Regions from separate parts of the Pantoea sp. AS142 genome, predicted to be linked through region 2. Evidence: predicted binding sites of a transcription regulator. Region 2 holds the regulator's gene; each other region holds the start of a gene.
The links. The regulator ArgR, encoded in region 2, controls arginine synthesis, uptake and breakdown. The targets are predictions, from matches to a motif close to ANTGAATAAAAATACANT.
Positions count from the first base shown of each region.

Region 1: a site for ArgR is predicted at 1,328-1,345, ahead of argC (N-acetyl-gamma-glutamyl-phosphate reductase). Genes of this name have one in related genera too.
Region 3: a site for ArgR is predicted at 2,580-2,597, ahead of argF (ornithine carbamoyltransferase). Genes of this name have one in related genera too.

Region 1 is NZ_JBBCMO010000013.1:10,718-14,955, reverse strand. It holds gene argE (acetylornithine deacetylase) at 133-1,281, opposite strand; gene argC (N-acetyl-gamma-glutamyl-phosphate reductase) at 1,449-2,453, shown strand; gene argB (acetylglutamate kinase) at 2,468-3,244, shown strand; gene WFO64_RS19725 (argininosuccinate synthase) at 3,269-4,238, shown strand, end outside.
Region 2 is NZ_JBBCMO010000011.1:32,189-36,426, reverse strand. It holds gene mscM (miniconductance mechanosensitive channel MscM) at 1-645, shown strand, start outside; gene mdh (malate dehydrogenase) at 692-1,630, opposite strand; gene argR (transcriptional regulator ArgR) at 2,058-2,528, shown strand; gene yhcN (peroxide/acid stress response protein YhcN) at 3,005-3,268, shown strand; gene WFO64_RS18305 (YdgH/BhsA/McbA-like domain containing protein) at 3,357-3,623, shown strand; gene yhcN (peroxide/acid stress response protein YhcN) at 3,716-3,979, shown strand; gene WFO64_RS18295 (barstar family protein) at 4,033-4,238, opposite strand, start outside.
Region 3 is NZ_JBBCMO010000004.1:59,904-64,141, reverse strand. It holds gene pyrI (aspartate carbamoyltransferase regulatory subunit) at 1-285, opposite strand, end outside; gene pyrB (aspartate carbamoyltransferase) at 298-1,233, opposite strand; gene argF (ornithine carbamoyltransferase) at 1,550-2,557, opposite strand; gene rraB (ribonuclease E inhibitor RraB) at 2,719-3,135, shown strand; gene miaE (tRNA isopentenyl-2-thiomethyl-A-37 hydroxylase MiaE) at 3,190-3,951, shown strand.

The sequences.
Region 1 (4,238 bases), on a different contig from region 2:
GATGTAGCTAACTAACGGAAATTCGTAGAATTTATCGGGAAGGAAGTGGGATAAGTTATTCTTATTGTTAAATCCCACAGAATGAGGGGGCATTTTACTGTTAATGCAGTGAAATGCCCCATTTACTGTTAATCAGTGACAAAAATGCTGCACAACCTGAGTGATAAGCGCCTGCGTAGGCTTAATAAATGCAGTATCAATAAATTCATCTGGCTGATGTGCCTGATTAATCGAACCCGGACCCAGTACCAGCGTCGGGCAGAGCTGCTGAATAAAGGGCGCTTCAGTGCAGTAGTTGACCACCTCGGTTGGTGTACCAAGCAATTTCTCTACCACACTGACCAGTTTATGGTTGGCCGGGCACTCATAGCCAGGAATCGGAGGATGCAGTTCGGCCACCGTTACACGACCTGGCCAGCGTGCACTGACCGGGGCCAGCGCCTCATTCAGTAGCCCATCGAGATCGACCAGCGACAGGCCCGGCAACGGACGGATATCCATATGCAGTTCACAGCAGGCGCAGATACGGTTAGCGGCGTCTCCGCCATGAATATGGCCGAAATTCATGGTGGGGTAGGGAATGGCAAAGCCGTCATGGTGATAACGCTCCTGCAGCGTATTGCGCAGTTGCATCAGATGGGTGATCGACTCATGCATCAGTTCAATGGCATTGACGCCTCGCGCCGGATCGCTGGAATGGCCCGATTTCCCTTCAATACGGATCACATTCGACAGATGACCTTTGTGCGCGCGCACCGGTTTAAGCGAGGTCGGTTCACCGATGATGGCGCAGTCGGGACGCAGTGTTGTCGATTCAGCGAAATATTTGGCTCCAGCCATCGTAGTCTCTTCATCAGCTGTAGCGAGAATATAGAGCGGCTTACTCAGCATGCTGACATCCACATCGCGCAGCGTATCAAGAATAAAGGCGAAGAAGCCTTTCATGTCTGCCGTACCCAAGCCATAGAGCTTGTTGTCGTGCTCGGTCAGGGTAAAGGGATCGCGCGTCCAGCGGCCATCATCAAAGGGAACGGTATCGGTATGACCGGCCAACAGCAGGCCGCCCGCACCAGTACCGCTACGCGCCAGCATATTAAATTTATTGCGGGTGCCGGGCACTGGCTGCACTTCAACGCTAAAGCCGAGGTCGCGGAACCAGCCGGCCAGCAAATTGATTAAAGTTTCATTACTCTGATCCAGTGCGGCATCGGTTGCGCTAATCGACGGTGTGGCGATTAACTGGCGGTACAGTTCAATAAAAGGCGGTAATTTTGTCTTCACTGTTGGCGGTCCTTGGGTTAGGATGTATCCATATTCATGCATTAATAGTGAATAAAAATACATTAACGTCCTCTGCAAGGGAACCTTAAATCACTGCAGATGACAGGGTGGGTAACGGGGCAAGGCCGCGACCCGGAACGTGCGACTGTAAAAAGGGTTACAGCCTGATGTTGAATACGCTGATCGTGGGTGCCAGTGGTTATGCTGGTGTAGAGCTTGCCACCTTTCTGAATCGCCATCCACATATCAACATAACCGCTTTGGCGGTTTCGGCGCAAAGCCCTGATGCTGGCAAGCGCCTGTCCGATCTCCATCCGCAACTGAAAGGCGTCGTGGACTTACCACTGCAGCCGCTGAGCAGCGCCGCCGAGTGGGGAGACAAAGTGGATGTGGTGTTCCTGGCGACGGCCCACGAAGTCAGCCACGATCTGGCTCCGGAATTTCTTAAGGCCGGTTGTGTGGTGTTCGACCTGTCAGGCGCTTTCCGCGTCAATGACGCTGATTTTTATACCCGCTTTTATGGTTTCACCCATCAGCATGGCGACTGGCTGGATAAAGCCGTGTACGGCCTGGCGGAATATCAGCATGAGAAAATCCAGCAGGCGCAACTGGTGGCGGTGCCGGGTTGTTACCCAACCGCTGCTCAGCTGGCATTGAAGCCACTGGTGGATGCCGGCCTGTTAAACGATGCGCAGTGGCCGGTGATCAACGCCACCAGCGGCGTGAGCGGGGCCGGACGTAAAGCCAATGTCGGTACCAGCTTCTGCGAAGTGAGCCTGCAGCCTTATGGCCTGTTCAATCATCGTCATCACCCGGAAATCGTCGCGCACCTCGGGACACCGGTGATCTTCACGCCGCATCTGGGCAGTTTCCCGCGCGGTATTCTGGCGACAATTACCTGTCGCCTGAAAGCGGGGGTCAGCCGCGAAGATATCGCTACGGTTTTCCATCGCGCTTATGACAACAAACCATTGGTGCGGCTCTACGAGCAGGGCGTACCGGCGCTGAAAGCCGTTGTGGGTCTGCCTTACTGCGATATCGGTTTTGAAGTGCAGGGTGAGCATTTGATTGTCGTGGCAGCCGAAGATAATCTGCTGAAAGGTGCAGCATCGCAGGCGGTACAGTGCCTGAACATCCGGTTCGGCTTCTCTGAAACGCAGTCACTGCTTTAACGGACAAATAAACCATGACCAATCCATTGATTATCAAACTGGGCGGTGTGCTGTTAGACAGCGAAGAAGCGCTAGCCCGCTTATTTGAAGCGTTGCTGAACTACCGTAGCGCCCATCAGCGTCCGCTGATCATTGTCCACGGCGGCGGTTGTCTGGTGGATGAACTGATGAAAAAGCTGGCGCTGCCGGTGAAGAAGAAAAATGGCCTGCGTGTCACGCCAGCCGATCAGATCGACATCATTACCGGTGCGCTGGCGGGAACCGCAAACAAAACACTGCTGGGCTGGGCAAAAAAATCGGGCATTAATGCAGTAGGCCTCTGCCTCGGCGATGCGGGCATTGTGAATGTCGCCCCGTTTGATGAAGAACTTGGCCACGTTGGTCACGCAATGCCGGGCGATCCGGCATTGCTGAACACCCTGCTGGCGGCCGGCTACATGCCGGTAGTGAGCTCAATCGGCATTACTGACGACGGTAAACTGATGAACGTCAACGCTGACCAGGCTGCGACGGCACTGGCCTCGACGCTGGGTGCTGATTTAGTTTTGTTGTCAGACGTCAGTGGCATTCTCGACGGCAAAGGTCAGCGCATCGAAGAGATGACCGCCGATAAAGCTGAGCAGCTGATTACTCAGGGCATTATCACCGACGGCATGATTGTGAAAGTACACGCTGCGCTTGATGCGGCGCGTACGCTAGGCCGCCCGGTGGATATTGCCAGCTGGCGTCACGCTGAGCGGCTGCCTGACCTGTTTAACGGTGTGTCGATTGGCACCCGGATTCTCGCTTAACGACTCTGATTCAAGGATTACGAAATGCAAACGCAAAACATCAAAAAAATCGTTCTGGCTTACTCCGGTGGTCTTGATACTTCGGCCATCATTCCATGGCTGAAAGAGAACTACGGCGGCTGTGAAGTGGTCGCTTTCGTAGCTGATATCGGTCAGGAGCGCGGCGATCTGGAAGGTGTGGAGAAGAAAGCCCTGCAGTCCGGCGCGTCTGAATGCCACGTGGTTGACCTGCGTGAAGAGTTCATCAGCGACTACGTTTATCCGGTGCTGCAGACCGGCGCTCTGTATGAAGGCACCTATCTGCTGGGCACCTCTATGGCGCGTCCTATCATCGCTAAAGCGCAGGTTGAACTGGCGCTGAAAGTGGGCGCGGATGCACTGTGTCATGGCGCGACCGGTAAAGGGAATGACCAGGTGCGTTTCGAAACCACCTACACCGCGCTGGCACCGCAGCTGAAAGTGGTGGCACCGTGGCGTGAATGGAACCTGCGTTCACGTGAAGCGCTGCTGGATTACCTGAAAGAGCGCAACATCCCGACGACTGCGTCACTGGAGAAAATCTATAGCCGCGATGAAAACGCCTGGCACATCTCTACTGAAGGTGGCGTGCTGGAAAGCCCGGCCAATGCACCGAATAAAGATTGCTGGGTCTGGACTGTCGATCCGCTGGAAGCGCCTGACCAGCCTGAAGACGTGACTGTGTCCGTAGAGAAAGGTCGGGTTGTGGCGGTTAACGGCGAAAAACTGAGTCCGTTCCAGTGTCTGGAAAAACTCAATGTGCTGGGCGCAAAACATGGCGTCGGTCGTATTGATATTGTTGAAAACCGTCTGGTAGGGATTAAATCCCGTGGCTGCTACGAAACTCCTGGCGGCACCATCATGGTTAATGCACTGCGTGCGGTTGAGCAGCTGGTGCTGGATCGCGATAGCTTCAAATGGCGTGAGCAGCTTGGCCACGAAATGTCCTATGTGGTGTATGACGGTCGCTGGTTCG
Region 2 (4,238 bases):
GGTATCGAGTGGTCGAAGCTGCAGTGGCTGGTCGCCGCACTGGGCCTGGGGCTGGGTTTCGGGATGCAGGAGATTTTTGCCAACTTTATCTCAGGTCTGATTATTCTGTTCGAAAAACCGATTCGCATCGGCGATACCGTGACCATACGCGATCTCACGGGCAGCATTACCCGCATCAATACCCGCGCCACCACAATCACCGACTGGGACCGAAAAGAAATTATCGTGCCCAACAAGACCTTTATTACCGAACAGTTTATTAACTGGTCTTTGTCCGATTCTGTGACGCGCGTGGTGCTCACCATCCCGGCCCCGGCCAAAGTCAGCAGCGAACAGGTGACAACCATTTTGATACAGGCGGCTGAACGCTGTAGTTATGTTCTGGATACGCCGCAACCGGAAGCTTTCCTGGTCGATTTGCAGCAGGGGATTCAATTGTTTGAACTCCGGGTTCATGCCGCTGAGATGGGACACCGTATGCCACTGCGTCATGAGCTGCATCAGTTGATTCTGAGCGGATTTGATCAGCACGGTATTGAAATGCCGTTCCCGCCGTTCCAGATGCGCATGGAGACGCTGGGTAAGAAACTGCCAGCCAGCAACGGTGCGCCTGCTGCACGCGCTTATAAATCTGGCGGCTTGTAATGCAAAACGCCCGGCTAAGCCGGGCGTTTTCAGTCTGAGACGACAGTCACTGCTTAACGAATTCTTCACCCAGGGCGATATCTTTCTTCAGCGTATCGAGCATACCTGACAGCGCCTGCTGTTCGTAAGCGCTGAGTGTGCCAATCTGCTTGCGTTCCGCTATACCGTTTTTACCCAGTAGCAACGGCTGTGAGAAAAAGCGAGCATGTTCGCCCTCGCCTTCCACGTAAGCACACTCCACCACATTAGCCTCACCATTCAATGCCCGCACCAGTGACAACCCGAAACGCGCAGCAGCCTGACCCATCGACAGCGTGGCCGACCCGCCACCCGCTTTGGCTTCCACCACTTCGGTACCGGCATTCTGAATACGTTTAGTCAAATCAGCTACTTCCTGATCGCTGAAACTGATGCCTTTGACCTGTGACAACAGCGGCAGAATGGTCACGCCAGAGTGACCGCCAATCACCGGCACTTCAACCTGATCAGGCTGCTTGCCTTTCAGCGCGGCCACAAAGGTATTGGCGCGGATGATATCCAGCGTGGTCACGCCAAACAGACGGTTTTTGTCGTAGACGCCATGCTTTTTCAGTACTTCCGCCGCGATGGCAACCGTTGTATTGACGGGGTTGGTGATGATACCGATCAACGCTTTAGGTGCCGTCGTCGCAACCTGATCAATCAAGTTACGGACGATGCCAGCATTAACATTGAAAAGATCAGCGCGATCCATACCGGGCTTGCGAGCGACGCCTGCGGAAATCAGTACAACATCGGCGCCCTGTAAGGCAGGCGTCGCGTCTTCTCCACTAAATCCCTTGATAGTCACTGCAGTAGGAATATGGCTGAGATCAACGGCAACACCAGGGGTTACCGGCGCAATGTCATACAGTGAGAGTTCTGAACCTGCGTGAAGCTGGGTTTTGAGCAGAAGTGCGAGCGCCTGGCCTATGCCGCCAGCGGCACCGAGAACGGCAACTTTCATTCTTAACTCCTTATTAAGGTGGGGCAGAGATGGGCCGAAATTCTATCTGTGTCAGACCTTAATCAACTGCTCAGGCGATGATAAATATCCGCTGTTAATTCTACGTGTTTTCACACTTAATCTCCGGATTCAAAAGTTACTTATCATTGCGCCTGAATGACCGACAACTTTGCCGTCGTCAGACAGAGAACGGCTGCGTGCGTTTTCTGTTATTACACCACCAATAATATAACAACTTTGCAACCTTCGCCTTCCGTGGCTGTGACGGGCGTTTTGGTCTGAGCGGATTTATTTGCTATTATCCCCGCCCGCAGCCGCCCGAACCCTGCTCACCAACCGACCGATTGCATAAAAATGCATTTAAATGCATAATCACCACTCTGCCGCGGGCGGATGCGCGGTTATTCTCTCTATTTATTGGTAACCTATGCGAAACCCATCAAAACAAGACGATCTGATCAAGGCTTTCAAGGCCTTATTAAAAGAAGAAAAATTCAGCTCCCAGGGCGAAATTGTTCAGGCGCTTCAGGATGAAGGCTTTGAAAATATCAATCAGTCCAAGGTCTCGCGGATGCTAACTAAGTTTGGCGCGGTGCGCACCCGTAATGCCAAGATGGAAATGGTTTATTGCCTGCCCGCCGAGCTGGGTGTGCCGACGACGACCAGCCCGCTAAAAAACCTGGTTCTGGATATCGACTACAACGACGCGCTGGTGGTGATTCATACCAGTCCGGGTGCTGCTCAGCTGATTGCACGTCTGCTGGATTCGCTGGGTAAGTCGGAAGGGATTCTTGGCACTATTGCCGGCGATGACACGATCTTTATTACCCGTGCGCGCGATTTCACGGTCAAACAGCTGCACGGAGCGATTCTCAACCTGTTTGAACAGGAACTCTGATCGCTCACTGACGGCCAGCAATCATTGCTTCAGGTCGTCAGTTCGATCTCTCTCTGACGCGCAGGCTTTTTACTCTTCAATACGTTATAACCCCACCTTCGAGAACTTTGTTAAACTTTGTTATTAGTCAGATATCTTACTCCCCTTCACTTCCTGCACTATTTTACGCTGCTTTACATTCCTGAATCGGTACCTTTGCCCGGATCCAGATCAAATTCCAGCCCGATCCCCACTGACTTTCGCACTAAACGTTAAAGTGATCTATCTCACTGTTTTAACAATTAAAAGCGGCTTAAAGGCTATTTTTTACCCGTTTTTTATAACGTTAAGTTATTAAAAGTAGCCATAAGGATAAAGAATCACGAAAAAACATTATTAGCGGGGTATTAATTTCTACCGTTATTAGTTCTATACTTATTTTCGTGATGCGAATCACACTAAATAAAAAGATAAAAATAGACGACGAGGAAATATCTATGAACGTAGAAACTACCATCGCTACCCTGAGCATTCTCTCTGCACTTTCATTTGGTGCTGTTGCAGCAGAATCTATCAATGCTTCACAGGCGCAGGATCTGCAGGCCGTTGGCACCATCAGTGTCAGCGGCGTATCCGGTTCACCGATGGATATTAAACAGAAACTCAGCGACAAAGCCGACCAGCAGGGCGCAAAAGCCTATCGCGTGATTGAGGCTTACAACAACGGCAATTATCACGCTACCGCTGCACTGTATAACTAAGGCGTAACCCATAATGCCCTCGGCTCTCTGTCTGACGCGCCCTTTTGTGCTCCAGAGAGCTGAAGCAAAAAATTCAGGAGAGTTGACCATGAAAATGAAATTAGCGATTGCCGCTCTTAGTCTGGCATCCCTGTTCTCAGTAGGTGCTAACGCCGCCAGCCTGGTTTCCAGTGAACAGGCCCAGGGCCTGCAGCCAATGAATCAGACCATCAGCATGGGTGGACGAAATGGCGACCAGACGCATATCCGTCAGATGCTGTCAGAAAAAGCGGATGCCCAGGGCGCCAGCCATTATCGCATTATCGAAAACAACCAGGATAATACCTGGCACGTGACCGCTGAGCTTTATAAATAATTAACCGTGCCGACGCCTGATGGCGTTGGAAAATATCGACGACCCGCATCTACGATTAACCGCAGGTTGTTGAATGTATTGAGGAGACGAACATGAATATCAAAACAACCATCGCTACAGTCAGCCTGCTTTCCGTAATGGCGTTTGGCGCATCTGCCGCACAGCTGGTAAACGGAGATCAGACGCAGAACCTGCAGCCTGCGGGTACCGTGACTATCAGTGGAACCGCGGGATCGCCAATGGATTACCGCGCTGAGCTTTCTCAGAAAGCAGATGCACAGGGTGCAAGCGCCTATAAAGTTATTGAGGCGCGCACCGGTGATAACTATCACATCACCGCACAGCTTTATAAGTAATTCCTCGTCAGAGTTATGACGAACCCTTTGGCCCCGCTCACCGGGGCCTTTTTTCATCCGACGTTAAAGTGAAGCTCTCCTTCCAGCTCCTCTTCCGCTTCATCAAATAGCAGAATCAGCGCACCATAACGCCGTCGCTGTCCCCTGCCCAGATTGACAAATTCAATCTCCAGCGGCATCGGTAACAGATCGCCCGTCACCACATCCCATAACCCATCCAGATCGCAGATGCGGCGCTCCTCCAGCGCAAATCGCTCGC
Region 3 (4,238 bases), on a different contig from region 2:
GATCTTTGCCACCACTTCATAGTCGTCGATGCGATTAACCGTAGCATGGGGCGCATAGACCGCCAGCTGATTCACCTGGTCGTCAGTGAGAAAGGTGTTCTCAATTTTGATCAGATCTTTGCGGCCCATCTCCCCCGAGGGCAGATTCAGGCCAATGGTAATGCGCTGATCGGTTTCAGTCAGCCGGAACAGGGAGAGCAATTTAAAACCGATCTGCGCCGGAATATGGTCGATGACCGTGCCGCGTTTGATCGCTTCGACCTGCAATTTGTTGTCTTGCGTCATGGGGGAATCTCCTTACAGGGCGAGTTCGCTGTTTAAAACCAGTGCCAGCAGAGCCTGGCGCGCATAGATGCCGTTACCTGCCTGCTGAAAATACCAGGCGTATGGGGTTTTATCGACATCGGTGGTGATCTCGTCGATGCGCGGCAGTGGGTGCAGCACTTTCATGTTGTCGCGCGCCGTATTGAGATCGGCAGCGCGCAGAATGAACTGCGCTTTGACGTTGGCATATTCTGACGGATCGAGCCGCTCTTTCTGCACCCGCGTCATGTAGAGGATATCGAGCTGCGGCATCACCTCTTCAAAGCTGTCGTGACGTGACCAGGCGATATTCTTCTCATCCAGCATGTCGGTGATATAAGCCGGCATCGCCAGCGCATCGGGCGCGATAAAGAAGAAGCGGTTGCCATCAAATTTCGCCAGCGCCTGCGTCAGCGAGTGCACGGTTCGGCCATACTTCAGGTCGCCGACCATCGCCACATTCAGCTGATTAAGACGACTTTGCGTCTCCTGAATAGTGAAGAGATCGAGCAGCGTCTGGGTCGGATGTTGGTTCGCGCCGTCACCGGCGTTGAGAATCGGGATGCCGCCGGAGAACCCGGTCGCCAGTCTCGCGGCGCCTTCCTGCGGGTGACGCATCACGATCGCATCAACGTAGGTGCTGATCACTGAAAGGGTGTCGGCCAGAGTCTCGCCTTTTTTGCCCAGCGAAGTATTACTGCCGTCAGCAAAGCCCACCACTGACGCGCCAAGGCGATGGATCGCGGTTTCAAACGAGAGGCGAGTCCGGGTCGACGCCTCAAAGAAGCAGCTGGCGATAACCTTGTGCTTCAGCAGTTCCGGCTGCGGGCAGGCTTTGAGTTTTGCGGCGGTGTGCAGCGCCAGTTCCAGCTCTTCACGACTGAGGTCGTTGATTGAAATAATGTGCTTGCGATATAGCGGGTTAGCCATAGCTGTCTCCTCTGCGCGGCCGGATTGCGGACAAAAAAAAGCCCCTGCTTAAGGGGCTTTTTTATGATCGGGTCGATGACCGAAAGAAACAGCAGCACCGCCTGCGGTCAGGCGTGATTGAGCATCAAATTGTCCGCTGTGCTGTAGCATATTTCCTCCGGCAAATTGGGCCGCATTATACCCGTTCGCGGTAGTGCAGCAAGAGGAAAACGTTTGCGGCTGCTTTGACGATAAGCGCCCGGCAGTGGTCGGGCGGACAAACAGCCCGGCACCAGCGAACGCTGTTGAGTGAGATCGGTTCAACGAGACCCGTCACTCAGCGCTGGCCCAGCGTGGCCACCATCACCGCTTTGATCGTGTGCATGCGGTTCTCCGCCTGGTCGAACACAATGCTGTGCGGCGACTCAAACACCTCGTTGCTTACCTCCATACCGTTGGGCAGATCGTACTGTTCTGCCATCTGCTGGCCCAGTGTGGTCTGGTCGTCGTGGAAGGCGGGCAGGCAGTGCAGGAATTTAACCTGCGGGTTGCCGGTCAGATCGAGCATCGCCCGGTTGACCTGATAGTCACGCAGCAGGGCAATACGCTCAGCCCACACTGCTTTGTCTTCGCCCATCGACACCCAGACATCGGTGTAGATAAAGTCAGCGCCTTTCACGCCGTCGGCAATATTTTCAGTGAGGGTGATTTCCCCGCCGGTCTGCTGCGCGGCGTCACGGCAATGTGCCACCAGTTCTTCCTCTGGCCAGCAGCTCTTTGGTGCCACCAGACGCAGATCCAGCCCTGCCATTGCCGCGGCTTCCAGCATGGTGTTACCCATGTTGTTGCGTGCATCGCCGACGTAGACCAGCGTCATCTCGCTGAGTTTTTTGCCTGGCAGATGCTCCTGCATAGTCAGCAGATCGGCCAGCAGTTGAGTGGGATGAAACTCAGTGGTCAGGCCGTTCCACACCGGTACACCGGCATGTTCCGCCAGCGTTTCCACCAGTTCCTGGCCGTAACCGCGATACTGAATGCCATCGTACATTCGGCCCAGCACTCGTGCTGTGTCGCGCATCGACTCTTTATGGCCGATCTGACTGCCACTCGGGCCAAGATAAGTGACGTTCGCACCCTGGTCATAAGCGGCAACTTCGAAAGAGCATCGGGTACGGGTCGAGTCTTTTTCGAAGATGAGCGCAATGTTTTTACCTTTCAGATACTGTACTTCGCTGGCGCTCTTTTTGGCCTGTTTTAATTCAGCAGAAAGGGTGAGCAGGTGATTAATTTCGGCGGGGGTAAAATCCAGAAGCCTGAGGAAATGACGCTGATAAAGCTGACTCATACAACACTCCGGTAATCATTAAAGTGAATTAAAATTCAATTTAACCGTATGAATATGCATTTTCAAGTGTGGGGGCTAATAAACTTTTTGTTTTGTGTAGTGGCGCGACAGGCAGTGTGGGAAAATAATTGTTTATTGCCGAACTCAGAGAGGACATCGTCATGGCATATGAAGCATTACTGGAAGAGCAGCAGGAAGAGACACGGCAGATTATCGAAGAGCTGCTGGAGGATGGCAGCGATCCTGAAGCGCTCTATACCATTGAGCACCATCTCTCATGCAATAATTTTGATTCACTGGAAAAAGCCGCTGTTGATGCGTTCAAGCTGGGTTATGAAGTCACCGAGCCGGAAGAGCTGGAGCTGGAAGATGGCACCACCGTCATGTGCGTCGACATCATCAGTGAATCCGCGCTGAAGTCTGAACTGATCGATGTGCAGGTTGAGCAACTGGTGAACCTGATTGGTAAATACAACGTGGATTACGACGGCTGGGGCACCTACTTTGAAGACCCCGATGCCGAAGATGAAGATGATGAAGATGCCATCGACGAAGAAGATGATGGCATTCGCCACTAAGTAGCCGGGGCGGAGAGTTCTCCGCCTGTCACCTCAGCCACTTATTTTGACATCATGAACTACGCACCCTTACTTGAACCGATCTATCAGTTTCTGCGCTGCCGCACGCCACAAGCCTGGATTGATGAGGCGCGCAAGCCGGAAAATCTGACTCTTCTGTTAACCGATCATCTGGTATGCGAGCTGAAAGCCGCTCAGACTGCGGTGTGGTTGATCCGCAAATATGTTGCTGACAAACCCAGCGGCGACGCCATTCTGGCATGGCTGAAACCCTATGAAGATTTTATCTTCCGCGAAGATGGCGACAGCGACTTTATCAACGCCCATAAGAACCTGACGAAACGTATCATCATGCGCAATGCGATGCCGTGGGCGGATGAACTGGTGGAGAAGATGGTGCTGCTGATTAAAGAGGAGCTGCATCATTTCTATCAGGTGTGGGAGATTATGCAGTCGCGCGGGTTGGTCTATCAGAAGATCACCTCCAGCCGCTATGCCAAATCGCTGCTGCGCGAAGTCACGACTCATGAGCCGGAAACGCTGGTAGATAAGCTGATTTGTGGCGCTTACATTGAGGCGCGCTCCTGTGAGCGTTTCGCCAGTCTGGCGCCCTATCTTGATGATGAACTGGCGAAGTTCTATCTGTCGCTGCTGCGCTCCGAGGCGCGGCATTATCAGGACTATCTGACTCTGGCAGCGCAGATTTCCACCAAAGATATCGCGCCACGGGTGCAGGCGATTGGGGTAACAGAAGGGCGGTTAATCAGCGAACCCGACAGCGAATTACGCTTTCACAGCGGCATACCGGCATTTTGATAATAGTCAACACGGCCGCTCTTCTGGCGGTCGTTACTGTTTTAAATTGAATCGGGTTGATTTAGTTAATAACAAAAAGACAAACGTTAATTATCAATTTAATACGTATTAGTTACTTTTGCGGGATATTATTTGAGTCATCCCTCACAGAATGTTTTTTCTCTTCTTTTTTTTCTCTGAGGGATAAGTATAGTAGCCGTTGCCAAACCAGGGTTGTTATTATTTTAAGCAAAACCTGATTCATAATTCCTCTTTGCCAGAGAGGAATTATGAATCAGGTTTTTTTT